Regions from separate parts of the Paenibacillus sp. FSL R7-0026 genome, predicted to be linked through region 4. Evidence: riboswitches for the same ligand, from Rfam matches in the RefSeq annotation. Region 4 holds a riboswitch; each other region holds the start of a gene.
What was found. A riboswitch is a leader RNA that binds a small molecule or an ion and turns the genes downstream of it on or off. The one in region 4 is predicted to bind cyclic di-AMP.

Region 1: another riboswitch for cyclic di-AMP. It lies ahead of MKY44_RS29410 (hypothetical protein); the one in region 4 lies ahead of MKY44_RS00525 (C40 family peptidase).
Region 2: another riboswitch for cyclic di-AMP. It lies ahead of MKY44_RS08950 (C40 family peptidase); the one in region 4 lies ahead of MKY44_RS00525 (C40 family peptidase).
Region 3: another riboswitch for cyclic di-AMP. It lies ahead of MKY44_RS16100 (3D domain-containing protein); the one in region 4 lies ahead of MKY44_RS00525 (C40 family peptidase).

The regions. Positions count from the first base shown of each region.
Region 1 covers NZ_JBBORG010000002.1:100,425-104,476, reverse strand. The annotation lists gene MKY44_RS29415 (glutathione peroxidase) at 115-594, opposite strand; cyclic di-AMP (ydaO/yuaA leader) riboswitch at 966-1,141, shown strand; gene MKY44_RS29410 (hypothetical protein) at 1,257-1,655, shown strand; gene MKY44_RS29405 (HAD family hydrolase) at 1,783-2,466, shown strand; gene MKY44_RS29400 (Nramp family divalent metal transporter) at 2,609-3,904, opposite strand.
Region 2 covers NZ_JBBORG010000001.1:1,927,883-1,931,934, forward strand. The annotation lists gene MKY44_RS08935 (hypothetical protein) at 1-240, shown strand, start outside; gene MKY44_RS08940 (hypothetical protein) at 360-578, shown strand; gene MKY44_RS08945 (carboxymuconolactone decarboxylase family protein) at 721-1,050, shown strand; gene MKY44_RS08950 (C40 family peptidase) at 1,124-1,588, opposite strand; cyclic di-AMP (ydaO/yuaA leader) riboswitch at 1,594-1,725, opposite strand; gene pelA (pectate lyase) at 2,145-3,107, shown strand; tRNA gene MKY44_RS08960 (tRNA-Leu) at 3,284-3,367, shown strand; gene MKY44_RS08965 (carbohydrate-binding protein) at 3,511-4,052, opposite strand, start outside.
Region 3 covers NZ_JBBORG010000001.1:3,653,963-3,658,014, reverse strand. The annotation lists gene MKY44_RS16110 (ABC transporter substrate-binding protein/permease) at 1-525, shown strand, start outside; gene MKY44_RS16105 (amino acid ABC transporter ATP-binding protein) at 512-1,234, shown strand; cyclic di-AMP (ydaO/yuaA leader) riboswitch at 1,452-1,648, shown strand; gene MKY44_RS16100 (3D domain-containing protein) at 1,651-2,325, shown strand; gene MKY44_RS16095 (polysaccharide deacetylase family protein) at 2,433-3,224, opposite strand; gene lpdD (prenylated flavin chaperone LpdD) at 3,379-3,720, shown strand; gene MKY44_RS16085 (PspA/IM30 family protein) at 3,833-4,052, shown strand, end outside.
Region 4 covers NZ_JBBORG010000001.1:108,212-112,263, reverse strand. The annotation lists gene MKY44_RS00535 (M1 family metallopeptidase) at 1-782, shown strand, start outside; gene MKY44_RS00530 (hypothetical protein) at 793-1,644, shown strand; cyclic di-AMP (ydaO/yuaA leader) riboswitch at 1,890-2,027, shown strand; gene MKY44_RS00525 (C40 family peptidase) at 2,031-2,501, shown strand; gene MKY44_RS00520 (GNAT family N-acetyltransferase) at 2,857-3,351, shown strand; gene MKY44_RS00515 (c-type cytochrome) at 3,502-3,858, shown strand; gene rbsK (ribokinase) at 3,937-4,052, opposite strand, start outside.

The sequences.
Region 1 (4,052 bases), on a different contig from region 4:
GGAAAGCTTCTTTTTTTGTCTTTTTCGAACAGTATGACATCAAAGTTGAGAAAAAAAAGCCATCCATTACCGGGGCAATACTGCTCTACCTTCCGGCTACGGGTGGCCTGTGTATTATTTTTGCAGCAAGTTCTTGATATCTTCTTCAATCTTGTCCGGTGTTGTTTTGGGAGCATAACGTTTAATGACCTGTCCGTTCTGATCCACAAGGAATTTGGTGAAATTCCATTTGATTGCTTTGGAGCCGAGCAGGCCAGGAGCTTCTGTACTAAGGTGTTGGAAAAGAGGGTGAGCGCTTGATCCGTTCACATCAATTTTCTCAAACATGGGGAAGCTCACGCCATAATTCATCTGACAGAACTCGGCAATATCGTCGGAAGATCCTTTTTCCTGTGCAAACTGGTTACTTGGGAAACCAAGAACTTCAAATGGAGCATCTTGAAACTTGTCTTGCAGTTCTTGAAGACCTTTGAATTGAGGGGTAAGGCCGCATGAGCTTGCCGTATTCACGATCAGGAGCACTTTGTCACGGTAGTCGGACATTTCAACTTCTTGACCGCGAAGGGTATTCACTTTGTAATCGTAGACTGTCATCTAAATCGCCTCCATTTATTTACTCTTATATCTTCTATTATATTGGTTGCAATTAAATATTGCAAAACTAATATGGTGTTAAAAGAATCAAAACAGGCAAGTTGTGCGGAATACGTGAATGAATTGCGAAGGGATTTTCGTCAGAGTGAGAATTAGATAGCCTTGAAGAGATGGATAGAGTATAACCTTATTGTAAGCGTTATTATGGATGAGTATTGGCAAAAATCTGCCGATTCGGTGATCTGTGAGGACTTTACACCGTCATGGCACGGGTGTATGATTCATAACGTAATTTCAATTTAAACTAAATTGTATATGAAAAACGAAACAAACGATAATATCGCTCGATCTTATCTTAAGATATACGAACGATGTTTTAATCGCTGAGTTTCCATTCATTCATGAGTGGAAAACGGGGGAACCAACGGAATGCGCTGTCCAGGACAGTAGGCATTCATGGGGTGAATTTTCCGGTGACAGCCGGAAATAGGGCGACTCTCGCGCCCGAATCCGTCAGCTAACCTCGTAAGCGTTAAAGGGAGAGGCAACAAGCCGTACGCTGGTTCATGGCGTTTTCGCCATGGATTCTTTAAGAAGCGTTCGGGAGGCCTTGGTCCCCCACGCTTCTTTTTTGTTGTCTTTTCACGCCAAGGGAGGAACGAATGATGGATACTGAGATGATCTTAGTGACTGCTCCAAATGAAGCAGGACGCAAATTTATCAAATTACTGATGTACAAAAAAATGCCGTTTGCCGTTCTAACCAACAGTGCAGGGGAAGAGCGCAGACTCCGTAGAATCGGAGTAGAACATGTCATTCGCATGAACACGGCTGCAGCTCAAAAATGGTTTTTGCCGCAGGGCAGCGTAGGCAACGTGTTTATTTTCGAAAACAGCCTGAATCTGACCTGTCGTTATTTACAGATCTGCCGTTCATGGACATCGAAATCCCTGTGCGTCATTACGGAGCAAAGCCATCCAAAGGGCATCTATCGGGGCATGGGCGCAGACCGGATTGTATATTCGCTCAATGGGGAAGTTGGCTTTCTCCTCAATGGTTAATGCCATAGCTTGTGATTGCTCAGGTGTAAGGTGCCTGTTATAATTGAATGTATCGATAAACGGAAGTTTGAGGAGACTCATGCATGATGGTGAGTCTTCTTTTTTATGGTTACAAGGAGGAATTGGCGTGCCGGATGTAGGTGGATTAAAATGGTTGTTTTTTGATGTTGGAGATACGCTGGTGGATGAATGGGAGCCGGTTGATGATATTATCGGACAGTTCGTCCGTGAAGCTTGTGCTTTAGGGTATCCAGTGAAAATTGAGGCGGTACGCGAACTGTTTGCCAACTGTTACCGAAAATATGAGCAATGGCCGATGAGAGTGGCGATTCGCACATTCGTTGAAGACGAGGGACACCAGAAACAGATTCAGGACAAGCTGAAGTTTCAAAAAGATCTTGAACGTCCTTTTCCTTCAGCGGATTCCGTTCTTCAGCAGTTGTCACGGCATTATCGCATTGGCATTATTGCCAATCAGAGTCCAGGAACGGAAGAGAGACTGGAGAGCTACGGCTTGCGGAAGTATGTTGATGTTCTGGCATGTTCGGCTGAAGAAGGGGTGTCCAAGCCAGACCCTGAGTTATACGCTGTGGCCTTGAAACAGGCCGGTTGTGAACCGGAGGAAGCTGTCATGATCGGCGATCGGATCGATAACGACATTATACCTGCTCAGAATCTGGGCATGCGGACGATTCGAATTATGCAGGGTTACGGAAGATTCCAGCCAGAATTATCGGATGACCAACGTGCGGATTGGACTGTTGATTCATTGGATCAACTCTTGCCGTTACTGATACCAAATCAGGATTAGATTCAGATGATTGTTTATTGGAGTTTAGAGTTTTACTACAAAAGAAATATGTTGCTGTACTGCAACAATAAAGGCTGATCAACTTGGGTATAGAATACCGGAGTTGATCAGCCTTTTTAGTATTTAGTCGATAAGAAGGAGATTAGAATAACCGAATCGTCTGAATGATCAGATATACATTCAGCACAACGATAATCGCGGCAATGACCCATGAGATGATTTTGAGCCACAATTTGTTGGCGAATGCACCCATGCTTTTTTTATCACTTGTGAACATCACCAGGGGAATTACAGCAAAGGGCAATTGAAGCGACAGCACGACCTGGCTCAAAATGAGCAGTTCTTCTGTGCCATGTTCTCCTGCAATGGCTGTCACAATTACCGCCGGGATGATGGCGATCAGACGTGTGACCAGTCTGCGCAGCCATGCCGGAATTCGAATGTTCAGAAAACCTTCCATAACGATCTGCCCAGCGAGTGTACCTGTAAGGGTAGAGTTCTGACCTGATGCTAACAGCGCCACACCGAACAGGATACTTGCAACCGTAGTACCTAATAGAGGTGTCAGCAGATGATAGGCATCTGCGATCTCGGCAACCTGCGTCATACCAGCACTGTGGAATACAGCGGCAGATACAATCAGGATTGCCGCATTGATGAACAGGGCCAGTGTCAACGCGATCGTAGAATCCATGGTCGAGTACCGAATGGCTTCTTTTTTGCCCTGTGGTGTCTGTTCGATCTGACGGGTCTGCACAATGGAAGAATGCAGGTACAGATTATGCGGCATCACGGTTGCTCCGATAATACCAATGGCAATATAGAGCATGGCCGGGTTTTGCAGAATCTCAACATTTGGTACAAAACCATGGAGAACACCGCCCATATCGGGTTTCGCCAGGAAGAGGTCAATCCCGAAGCAGAGGGCAATGGTCGCCATGAGCACAATGACGAGAGTTTCCAAAGCGCGGAAGCCTTTGTTTTGCAGTACAAGAATCAGGAGTACATCAACTGCGGTGATGATAACGCCGTATAACATGGGGATGTTAAATAACAGCTTTAACGCGATGGCAGAACCAATGACTTCAGCCAGATCGGTGGCTGCAATGGCAAGCTCACACAGTATCCATAACATCATGACAACAGGCATGCTGAATCGTTCACGACAGGCTTGAGCCAGATCCCGTCCAGTGACGATGCCGAGCTTGCCAGCCAGCGACTGAAGGACAACGGCCATCAGGTTCGATAACAGGATAACGGATAACAAGGTATACCCGAACTGCGAGCCGCCTGCGATATCTGTTGCCCAGTTCCCGGGGTCCATGTAACCTACGGCAACGAGGTATCCTGGGCCTACAAAGGCGAGGAATTTCTTCCACCATGCAGCATTCTGCGGAACTTTCATGGAACTATGTGCTTCTCCAAGGGAAGGGGCCATGCCCGCAGTAGATAATGATTCTCTTGAAGGAGCGTTGAACGGATTTTTTTTACTCATACGATAATCACCTGACTTTGAATTATTGATTTGGAGATATTGATGCGGTACAAACCGCTCATGATATATCTAAGTTTTTATGTTTATTGTT
Region 2 (4,052 bases), 1.8 Mb from region 4:
ACGGAATTCGATGACCTTTATCCCTATATGATTGAACATCCTCAATTTTTCTGGTACAAACGCTATGTTGCCTGGTCAGAATTACTGACGATTGTAGGCTTGTGCGAAGAGTTGTCCTTCTCTTGGAAAGAACAATTTACACCGCATCAAGTGGAGTACCTTGAAGAACGTGTGATGTCCGCCAAAGTGCTTGATTTTTGGTTCGAGAAGAACGACAGCAAAGAGCACGCGCAGCGGTAACTTTCAGTCGGGACATAATTTCGAATGACATGACAGTCCAATACAGTCACGTGAGACCTAAATGACATTTCATTTAGGTCTCTTTTTGTAAATAAATTTGGAATATAGGAGTCATGAAGATGATTAGTGATACAGAACTGGACGCCCTGCGTCTGTCAGGTGAGAAAGTAAGAGTCGTTCGGGACGAGCTGGAATCGAACGATGTAACGGGAATTGTGGTTGCCTGGGATGGCGAGCAGGTACTTATCCGTCGTCAGAATCGACGTGTCGTTAAGCTGGATCGAGGTTACCGCTATCAGCTGTTCAGCGAGCCGCGCCAGAGTCCACTTAGTGAGTAACAGCTTATAATTATGGCAGAGCCATGAGAGTTAAATGTTTGGAATTACCATGATTTCTTGGCATAATTGACTCACTCGGGAGAGAAGATAGGTACAGTGAGGGAAGATCTGTAACTATAGCCGAGAGGGTGTGCTACAAGCCATGACATTGATGAATGATAAAGTTCATGCCTACAAGGATCAGATTGGAGCATTAAGCGATGTACTGCCAGGTGTGGTGAAGTCGTATCATGAGTTTACCGGAGAATGTTTCCAACCTGGCGTGATTGATGCAAAGACAAAACAGCTAATTGCACTTGGCATTGGATTATTCGCCAACAATGAAGTATGTACCTTCTACCATGTAGAAGAAGCCCGTGCCAAGGGAGCAACAGATCAGGAGATTATGGAGACCGTTGCGGTGGCCGGAGCTGTTGGAGGAGGACATGCCCTGTCTCAGGGTGCGATGCGAGTGCAGAAGGCGCTGCATTAGTAAGCAATGCAACATACATTTTTAAGTACAAAAAAGGCATCCGGTTAATAACCGATGCCTTTTTGTATGTGAATTACATTTTACCTAACATTTTATCATACATAAACTGTCCAGTTACCCGACGTGCTGTTACATAGCGGTCATTGAAGTATGGATTCGATAACTTCGTGATGCTTACACCTTTACTGCTGGAGGCATGAGCGAATTGTCCGCCGCCAATATATACACCTGTATGTGAAATGCCTTTGCCTGTTGTATTAAAGAACACCAGATCACCTGTCCGAACATTGCTCTTGGATACAGGCGTACCTGTTTTGGCTTGCTGCTGAGAAGTACGTGGCAATTCAATGCTGTATTTGTTGAAAAGATATCTCATAAAACCAGAACAGTCGAAGCCGGCTACAGTCGTGCCACCCCATTTGTAAGGAATACCTGTCATGTTGTTCACTACGGAGTTGATACTGCTTGCCTCTGTGCTTGTTGCCCCGGATGTAAATAATACAGCTGCTCCAAAAATGGAGATAATCAGTTTTTTCAAAATCAATGTTCTCCCTTCGATGCCTACGGAGTTAGCTAAGGGTTCGGTAGAAGGTTCCCTATATTTCCTATGTATAAGAATAATTCACCCAAATTGGTTCCCCCGTTTTCAAACATGAAACTCGGCAATGAATAATTAAGTTTTTGTAACTATTTGAAACTATATTGCATAAATGCGTAATTGTCAAACCCATTTAAACCCTTTCTTAATACCTCAATGTTAGCGGAATTAAGGTTTTTATATGAAAAAAGGGATCAAGTTTGGGTATCATTCATGACAAAAACGTCATTATTGATTCGTTTAAGACGAATTTGGATAAATAGATAGGTTTATCATGAGTTAAAAGAACTATTCCGTTATGTAGAATTATAGAGATTATATTCATTAAGTTGCATATATTGACAAAAATCGATTTTTTGCATATTATCTGATTATCCAATCCACATATTGGATTTAAAATGATTTTATTATGCGATAAATACAAATAAAGGAGGTTTAGGGACGCGTATCATAGATAAAGTAGAAGTGGAAGATTTATAAAAACGAACATAGGAGAGTGTTACATTTGAAAGCGAAGAAATTAGTTACTTTTGTCCTGGCATGTACGATGGTGTTCTCAGCAGTTGGAATGGCAGTTCTTCCTGTAGGGACGGTATCTGCTGCGGATGCATCAGGTACAACAGCGAGTATTTCTGATATTTTGAAGAACCAGCTGCCGGATGGAGGTTGGAGAAAAGATTATAAACAGACAAGTGGGGAGTGGGCAAAGTCCACGATAGACAACAAGGCTACATACTTAGAAATTAGAAGATTGGCGAAGGAATTTAAAAAGACGAATGATCCGCGTTACTCCACAGCTGCAATCAAAGGAATTAACTTTTTGATCAATATGCAGTATTCAAATGGCGGATGGCCACAGGTCTATCAAAGCTCCGGATATCACAAGCATATTACCTACAATGATGATGCCATGATTAATGTAATGATCATGCTCGATGAAGTAGCAGCACGCAAAGGTGATTTCTCGTTTATTGATAGTACACTTGCTAATCGCAGTAAAAATTCAGTTGCCAAAGGTGTGGAGGCGATTCTGAATACACAAGTCGTTTCAGGCGGTAAGCTGACAGGATGGGGACAACAACATGATTCCAGTTCCCTTAAACCAGCGAGCGCAAGAATCTACGAAGTGCCATCGCTGACAGCTGGAGAGAGTGTAACGATTGTTAAATTCCTGAAAACCAGACCTGCTAACGCTAAAATTACCGCATCTATTAAAGGAGCGGAGGCTTGGTTTAACAAGGTAAAAATTACGGGTTACAAGTATGAAAGAGCTAATGGAGATAGTAAAATTATCGCTGATTCCAAAGCTGCACCAATTTGGGCACGCTTCTATGAGATAGGAACGGACAAACCAATCTTTATTGGTCGTGACGGGGTAGTTAAATACAAATTAAGTGATATTGATAAAGAAAGAAGAGGTGGTTATGCATGGTATGGTAACTGGCCTTCCAAGCTGTAATTTGAAGTATGCTTCCGTTTTAATGAACCAAACTATTAGCAGCAGTTAAAGGTAGAGCCCGAATCGACACGGACGTCTGGTTCGGGCTTTATTGTTATTATTTTCAGTGTTGACATGATAGATTCCGCATGATATATTATTTCTTGTCGCCGATATTGATGACGGAGATACAATATGCGGTCGTGGCGGAATTGGCAGACGCGCACGGTTCAGGTCCGTGTGGGCTAACCCCCGTGGAGGTTCGAGTCCTCTCGACCGCATCTAAAAAAAGACTCCTTAAGCTAACACTTAAGGAGTCTTTTTTTGCATTTTTTGATATAACACTAACACTAGATTTAGTATCCAAGAGGTTAGTGCTTAGCTGCATGTACAGCAAATGTCTTCCATCAGCCATACGGAACGTTTATTGTGCTGCGGTAACATTAACGCTGTCAATATTCGGTCCTTCCGATCCAGTGGTAACCACTTTCAATGTATTGGTCCCCGTGTTCATGGGGACCTGTATTGTTTTTTCAACCCAAGTGGACCAGCTTCCCGTAGCCGGAAAGGGCTCGTTGCTAATGACTTTGGTTCCGTTCACAAAAATGTCGAGGTTCCGAGTGCCGCTTTCCAGCGCATAACGAAACTTTACGTTTTTGGTACCTGTTGTCGTGTTATTAATGCCGTTCCATTGAATGGCCGAACCAGTCATCGCATTGAAGTTAACATACCCGGAGCCAGTGTAACCGGGGTAGATTGTTTCAATGGCAGCTTCCGTAAGTGACGTTCCGGTCTCGGCTTCATACGTGGTGCCACTGCCTGTATTCCCGCCGCTATTTCCGCCAGTAACGTTGGCAACAAACGTTGTTACGCTCTGAGGCGGGAGCTGTGCCGTGAAGGCTCCATTGGATACGGTAAGCGCGTTTCCGCTTGACAAGTTTCGACTGCTGTCCGTAATCCATGAGG
Region 3 (4,052 bases), 3.5 Mb from region 4:
GCTGCAATCTTGCGCTGGATCGGTACGGCTTACGTTGAAGTGATCCGTGGCACACCGATGCTGGTACAATTGATGATTATTTACTATGGTTTTTCCCTGAGCTTTGGCATTAACTTCACTGCACTTCAGGCAGGTATCATTACACTTTCAATCAATAGTGGTGCCTATCTGGCGGAGATTTTCCGTGCAGGTATCCAAGGTGTGGATCGTGGTCAGTTGGAAGCAGCTCGTTCCCTCGGAATGGGCAGAGGCGCCGCGATGCGTTATATCATATTGCCACAAGCCTTCAAAGCTGTATTACCAGCGATCGGTAATGAATTCATAACTATCATCAAAGAATCCTCCATTATCTCCGTTATCGGTATGGTGGATATTATGTATCAGGCAAGTGTAGTCAAGAACATTACGTACCAAGGATTGAGTCCATTTTTGATTGCAGCAGCCATCTACTTTGTAATGACGTTCATTTTGTCCAAGCTGCTGGGACGACTGGAAAGGAAGTTGAGTGCAAGTGATAGACGTTAGACAATTACACAAATCTTATGGAAATAACGATGTGCTTAAGGGCATAAACGTGACGATTGGCAAAGGTGAGGTTGTCGTGGTCATCGGTCCTTCCGGTTCAGGTAAAAGTACTTTCTTGCGTTGTCTGAATCTGCTGGAACAGCCTACCTCAGGAGAGATTGATTTTGAAGGCGTGTCAATCACGGACCCCAAGCATAACATTAACGCAACTCGTGAGAAAATGGGCATGGTGTTCCAGCACTTCAACCTGTTCCCACACAAAACGGTAGAGCAAAACATTACGATTGCTCCAATTAAAGTGAAGAAACAATCCACTCAGGAAGCGGAAAAAATTGCTGCTGATCTGCTTAACACCGTGGGCTTGTACGATAAAAAAGATACATTCCCGAATCAGCTGTCTGGTGGACAGAAACAGCGGATCGCCATTGCTAGAGCATTGGCCATGCAGCCGCATGTGATGCTGTTTGACGAGCCTACGTCGGCACTGGACCCTGAGATGGTCGGTGAAGTGCTGGATGTCATGAAACGTCTTGCAGAAGGCGGAATGACGATGGTCATCGTAACCCATGAGATGGGTTTCGCACGTGAAGTGGGAGACCGCATCTTGTTCATGGATGGCGGGGTTATTGTGGAAGAGGGAACACCTGATGAGGTGTTTGGAGCTCCAAAAAATTCACGTACACGTGATTTTCTTGCCAAAGTACTCTAAACGAAAGATTAAATAGCGTTACTGACATCGAGTCGGTAACGCTATTTTTTTGTGCGTATTAATCATTTATAGATTTGAAAAGTAACTATTCTGTTACCAGATGTAAAGGAATCGGGTCGTCCAATAATTCTAAAGAATGCAGTATTCTTAGATATGATGACATGCTAAAAACCATTTGGTAAGAATTACTACAAGTTCAGGTTACAAAATTGTGATATATTGAACTCTGCCGAAACTTCCGGACAGGGAGTGCGGGGGATGTAACGATGCAGATTGTGCAGGGGGAAGATCTATGGCACACTGCTTGGGGTGAATTAGGGGTACATAACGTTTCAAATGTAATGAAGAACCTATAGGGTGGGCTCCTCATCCGAATCCGACAACTAACTTCGCAGGCACAATGAGGGAGGAAGACCATGATTAACAAGAAACGTATAGCCAAAACAGCAGTAGCATTAATGACAACAGCAATGCTCATTCAAGCCGTTCCGGCTCACGCCGATTCAGTTCATGTGGCCAAAGAAGGGGATACCTTCTACACCTTATCGAAACAATATGGAGTAGCACTCAACACGTTGGTTAAAGCAAACAACGACATTTCGGCTTACAACATTTATGGTGGTTTGAAAATTACGATTCCCGGTAAGGCAAACAATGTAGCAGCCGCTGCGGCAACGGAGAGCAAGACCCAAGCGAAGACTGTTACTACAGCGAGCTTGGACGTTAACGCAGATAACAAAGTTGTTCAAGCCTGGGGTAAGACATTCGATTACAGCAAAGCTGTGAACGTAAAAGCAACGGCATACTCTGCAGATCCGTCCGAAAATGGAGGATGGGGTGCAGTCGATTATTTCGGAAATGACCTTGAACTGGGCACGATTGCAGTTGATCCAAGTGTAATTCCACTTGGAACCAAAGTACTGGTAACTGGTCACAGCCATCCAGGATTGCCAAAACAGGCTTTTGTAGCCACAGCGCGGGATGTGGGCGGTGCAATCAAGGGTCACCGGATTGATATCTTTATCCCGGGTAGCAAACAGTCTGTAAGCTCATTTGGTTTTCAGGATATCGAGCTGTACATTCTGAAGTAGAGAGTAAATTACATTTAAAATGAATTCAAACAGGGTGTCTGCCAGTCGCTAATTTGCGATTGAACAGCACCCTTTTAATATTCTCATTATTTGTTATCACGGTCATCCTAATCTTTGGCCTTTGGCAATCCCAGCATTTCGTCCAAGGTGACCAGTTCATATCCCCGATTACGCAATTCCTCAATGATTTCAGGCAAAGCCTCAATCGTACCGTTCAGATTTGATCCTACACCGCCTCCTGCATGTTGTAGAACGATGGAGCCAGGTTTCACGGCAGATAGGATGTTATCCTTCACCTCTTCCTTGGAGAGGCCTTTCCAGTCCAGGGAGTCTACGTTCCAGTTCACAATGCTATAGCGTTGTTTGGCAGCCCATCTCAGCTGTTCTTCATTAATGTCTCCATAAGGTGGCCGAATCATCTTGGGCGTATATCCCGCCAAACGTCGAATAATATCCCCGGTATGTAAAATTTGTTTGCGAAAGGCATTCATCGACAGCTTACTGAATTCAGGATGATTGTAGCTGTGATTACCAACCATATGCCCTTCCTTAACGATGCGTTTCACCAGATCCGGATGTTTCTCAGCACGACTACCCACGATGAAGAATGTAGCTCTGACATTGTATTTCTTCAATACATCCAGCACTTGTGGAGTAAATCGTGGATCAGGTACATCATCAAAAGTCAGTGCAACCTTCTTGGTTGAAGGACCATTGGTTTTGAACGTATCGGCATATTTTTGACGTAACTGTCCCAATGTCAGTTGTTCTTCTTCCGCAGAATCTGAACCTGATACTGATTCACTTGGCGGGCTTGAAACATCCCGCGATGAAACTGGAGCATGATATCCTCCGAGAAAAATAACGATAACCATTAGCATAATGAGGCGTACGCGCATAATAACGGCCTCCTTTTCCAAAATGACGTTCTCCTTGGTATGCCCGGGGGTTCCATAAAATATGCGTAGTGTGAGAAGTTTCATTGCGGATTTAGCTTATGACAGCCATAATTCCTCCATATATAACATATAGAAAAGGATAGGTGGATAGGATATGAGTACATATGATTTGAAATCCATACGTTTACAGGTGATTGAAGCAGGAGAGGATAAGGTTTTTCTCGTTACCGGAGGAAAGGCGCATATTGGCGCCGTAGCCACGTTCTACGTGGATCATGAGCGCATAAGCGGGACGACGGTACATATTCCTGGGCATAAGGAACAAGAGCTGTGTGAGCGGCTTGCTCGAAAGGCTGCCCTGCAGCTGAAAGTAACCGTTACGGTGATCATGGGTATCCATTTTGATTCCATCACGCGGATGCAGATCGACGAAATCGTGCAGACTGCAGAGAGGCTGATGGAGGATCATCTGAACAACGATAAACGATCTTCCTAACATAAAGAGCAATCGCATGTTTTGATTTTATTTGCTAAAATTGAAACGAGTTGTAGATTGTTACGTATGTATGTTTATATACGATGTAATATCGACTAGGAGGAATAACATAATGTCCATTTTCAAACGATTGCGTGATTTAACAATGTCTAACGTTAACGCCATTATTGACAAGGCGGAAGATCCAATCAAGATGACGGACCAATATATCCGTGACATGCAAGAGGATCTGGAAGATGCGGAGAAAGCAGTAGCTCAACAGATCGCCATTGAGAAGAAGTTCAAGCAGTTATTCGAAGAGCAGGAAGCACTTGTGAAGAAACGTGAAGAGC
Region 4 (4,052 bases):
TCGGACACCAGTACTTCTACGGCATGGTTGCTAGCAACGAATTCGAGGAAGCCTGGCTGGATGAGGGGTTCACCTCTTATGCAGAAGACAAACTGATGGAGCAGGAATACGGATTGATTCCGAATCTGCCGGTACAATCGGGACTGATTACGTCTCCTTCATCTTTAACACAAGAATCCTGGAAGTTCGATTCACAGAATGAGTATGCAGCCAATGTCTATACACGTGGCAAACTTGTATTGCTTGGTATCGAACATCAAGTCGGCACAAAAAAGATGGAACGCATTCTCTCTACCTATGTGAAGAAGTACCGTTTCAAACATCCCACTTCGGCTGATTTTCAGAAAATTGTGGAACAAGTGACCCGCACTTCCTGGTCTGATTATTTTGACCAATATGTCTATGGTAACGGGATGGCTGACTTTGCTGTAGAGAAGATTCGTGTTACGCCCGTACAGAAAGATGGGCAAACATTGTACGAGTCATCCGTGACGATAGCGAAAAAAGGCAGTGACTACAGCGCCGTTCCTGTTCGCATTGCTTTTGAAGACGGGCATATCCTCACCAAGCAATGGAATGGCAAAGAAGATCGCATCACGTATAAATTAACTCACACATCCCCCGTATCCTGGGCCATGACCGATCCCCTGTACTCGATCGTGCTGGAGAACCGCCATATGAACAATTTCCTGAAATCCGGACTGGATGAGCAGACGAAGTCCCGCTGGAGCATGAGTGTAACCAAACTAATAGAAGCCATATTCGGAGGTCTGTCATGGTGAGGTGGAAACGGTGAAAGCGAAAATACGTGAAGGCTGGTTTCTCGTCCGTCAGCATATGTTCATTGCCGCACTCTTATTTCTCTATCAACTCATTTGGGGATATTTCTTCTATCGAATGGTACAATCGGCTGTCATCCCACTGCTCCTGCGCTATCCAGATGCTGATGCAGGGGAGCTGAGTACACTTTTGTTCAAAATGGAAAGTCAACTTAACCTGTCTACCCATCCGGAGGTTCATCGTTATCTATGGATTCTCGGGGGCATGCTGCTGGTTCGCATGTTGATCAGCCCCCTCATTCAGGCAGGACTGCTCTACTCACTTCAGCACTTTAATTCTACAGAAGAGCGCATCCCCTTTGTCCGCGGAATCAAAAATCTGTGGAAACCGATGCTGCTGCTCCACACCATACGTACATTATTGATACTTCTGCCCGCCTACTGGCTCATACCGAAGCTCTACTCGATTCTCATGGACGGATTTCATTCCCTTCAATTACTTTTGCCTGGTATACCTTATGTTGCTGCCTGGATTGTATATGGTTGGATCATCCACCATGTCATACTCTACATGCAGTTCGGTGTTTCGGCACCAGAAGGAGAAGGCGGGGCTCACGGTACCCTCAAAGCACTCTGGATTGCACTGCGTCATCTCATCGCTGTAATCGGCATTGCACTCCTACTGGGTGGAGTACACTTGCTCGTCTTTGGGGCATTCACTACAGTCTCATGGTTATTAACGGGACTGACCGGACTTATACTACAACAGACGTATCCACTTGCCAGATGTCTATTGAGTCTGTGGAAAATATGCAGCCATTTCCGATTATGGCAGTCCAAAATATCCAAAGGTGAGAGCCGATAGTTTAAAAATTGTTACCATCACATGTTAAACTCATGGCCTAATATGTACTTATAAATAGGCAAACCTCAACCTTTCCCCGTCAAAGGTCGAGGTTTTTTTTGCTAAATTTGTTGCTAAACGTTGCCAAAGCCGTACTCCTCTGTTACAATAATCGCAGTGAGTTTTTAGTAACAACTTTGTAATCTTTACATTCATATTTGTAACTACTTAAAATTAAATCGTCATTTCTTGATTTCGCAGGTGCATAACTAGCATAGCCAAATTCCTGGCACCTGGGAAGCGGGGGAACCAGTTATGGGTGAATTGATCTTGCTACAGAGGGATCATAGGGGACCTTCAACCGAATCCTTAAGCTAACCTCGCAGGCGTTGGAAGGGGAATATCTCTTGTTCAAGAAGAAATTAACCGCAGCTGTACTTAGCATCACATTCGCTTTATCGCTTGGTGCAGGTAGCGCATTCGCAGATTCAAAGATGGACACAGTAATTGATTCAGCAATGGGAACTACATACAAAAGTGGGGGAACAACGCTTAACGGCTTTGACTGCTCCGGATTTACACGGTATGTATTCGACAAGTTGGGTATTGATTTGGCACGCCAATCCAGTTCCCAATTCGACATGGGCGATTCCGTATCCCGCATGGAAATGAGAGCTGGCGATCTGGTGTTCTTTAATACAACGGGTAAAGGCGTATCTCATGTAGGTATCTTTGTAGGGGATGGAAAGTTCGCACACTCCTCTTCTTCCAAAGGCGTTACGATCAGTGCATTGAGTGAAAACTATTGGGCCAATCGTTATGTTGGCGCGAAACGGATTATGAGCACGGACGCATATGAATCACTGGCCCTTGACTAGGGACAAGCTGAGCAACATGATGCTGTAACCATTAACCATACTGGAACGAAGCAAGAAGCATAACAGAACCGCCCGGTACATTCTCCGCAGGAATGTATCCGGCGGTTTTTTTGTGCTTCAATCCTTATTCATGTTGCAAGTTATACTCGGGGTATATCCTGCGACATCAACAGGTTCATTTTGCGTTCGTTCGTCCGTGCCCTTATGATGTTTTTACCCATCCCGTTATAATATAAACGAAATTACCGGAACTTTTGTTTCATTTTTTTTCTTGGGAAGGAAGACTTGCTAAATGAACATCACTTTTGTAGAGTGGACAAAGAGTTCTGTTTCAAGGAAAGGAGCATGCAGGTGTATGAAGGAAACCCCTGTAACGTTTCACGTTGTACCCATGCGAGAAGAACATGCGGAGCTTATCTGCAGTTGGCAGTATGATCCGCCTTACAATATTTACAGCTGGCTCCCCTGGAAGCAGATGAAAGCTCTGGAAGTGGAATTCGGAGATGCACAGCTGCGGCAGGAGCAATATGCGATCGTCCTGGATCAGAACGATCGCATATGTGGGTTTGCTCAATACTTCCCACTTCAAGGGGTAACCCGGATTGGCCTTGGCATGCATCCAGAGCTGTGTGGTCAGGGTCAAGGGACAGCTTTTGTCACTGCCATTGTACAGGAAGCTATTCGCCGAAATCCCACGAATGAGATTGATCTGGAAGTACTCACTTGGAATGCTCGTGCCATTCAAGTCTATCTGAAGAGTGGATTTGTCACCCAGGATACATACGAACGACAGACCCCAAGCGGCTTGAAGCCCTTTCACTGTATGGTTTACGAAGGGCCTCGCGGTTAGAATCCATTGCAAAACAACTAAATTTGCCCCTTGTTATGTGATTAGTTCAAAAAATTCCCACAAAATGCTATGATGTCAGTACAGGTTCCGTTATAATGATATGGATAGTTTCAGGTTAGATGATCTTTCATTCTGGAGGGGACATAAGGGATGCACAAATGGATCATGAGCGGAGTATTTTTTGCAGCATGCGCTTTAGCTATTGTTTTAATGTTTACGCTTCCAGGGAAAGAAGAAGTGGCTGAAGAAGCCAAGCCAACCATGCCGGAAGTAACATTGGATGCCGGACAAGCTGAAGCACTGGTCAAAGCCAATTGTATCTCCTGTCACGGGGATCAGCTTCAAGGTGGCGTAGGACCTGCTCTGGCTAACATCGGCAGCCAGGATGATCTGGAGAAGATCTATTCTACGATTGTCAAAGGTAAAGGTGGCATGCCTTCCTTCAAAGGCAAGCTGCAGGATGAAGAGATTGCAAATATCGCCATGTGGCTGTCAGAGAAGAAATAATCTCTCTCTGCACACGCATAACAAAGAGGCGCTTAATTCCCTTTTGGGAGAATAAGAGCCTCTTTGTTGTACCAATTATTAAGCCTCTGCGGCATGCTCAGCCAGAAAGGCCTCAACTTCACGTGCGGACGGCATCCCGGACTGGGCGCCGAGCTTCGTCACGGATAACGCGGCCGCACCCATGGCAAAGCCTA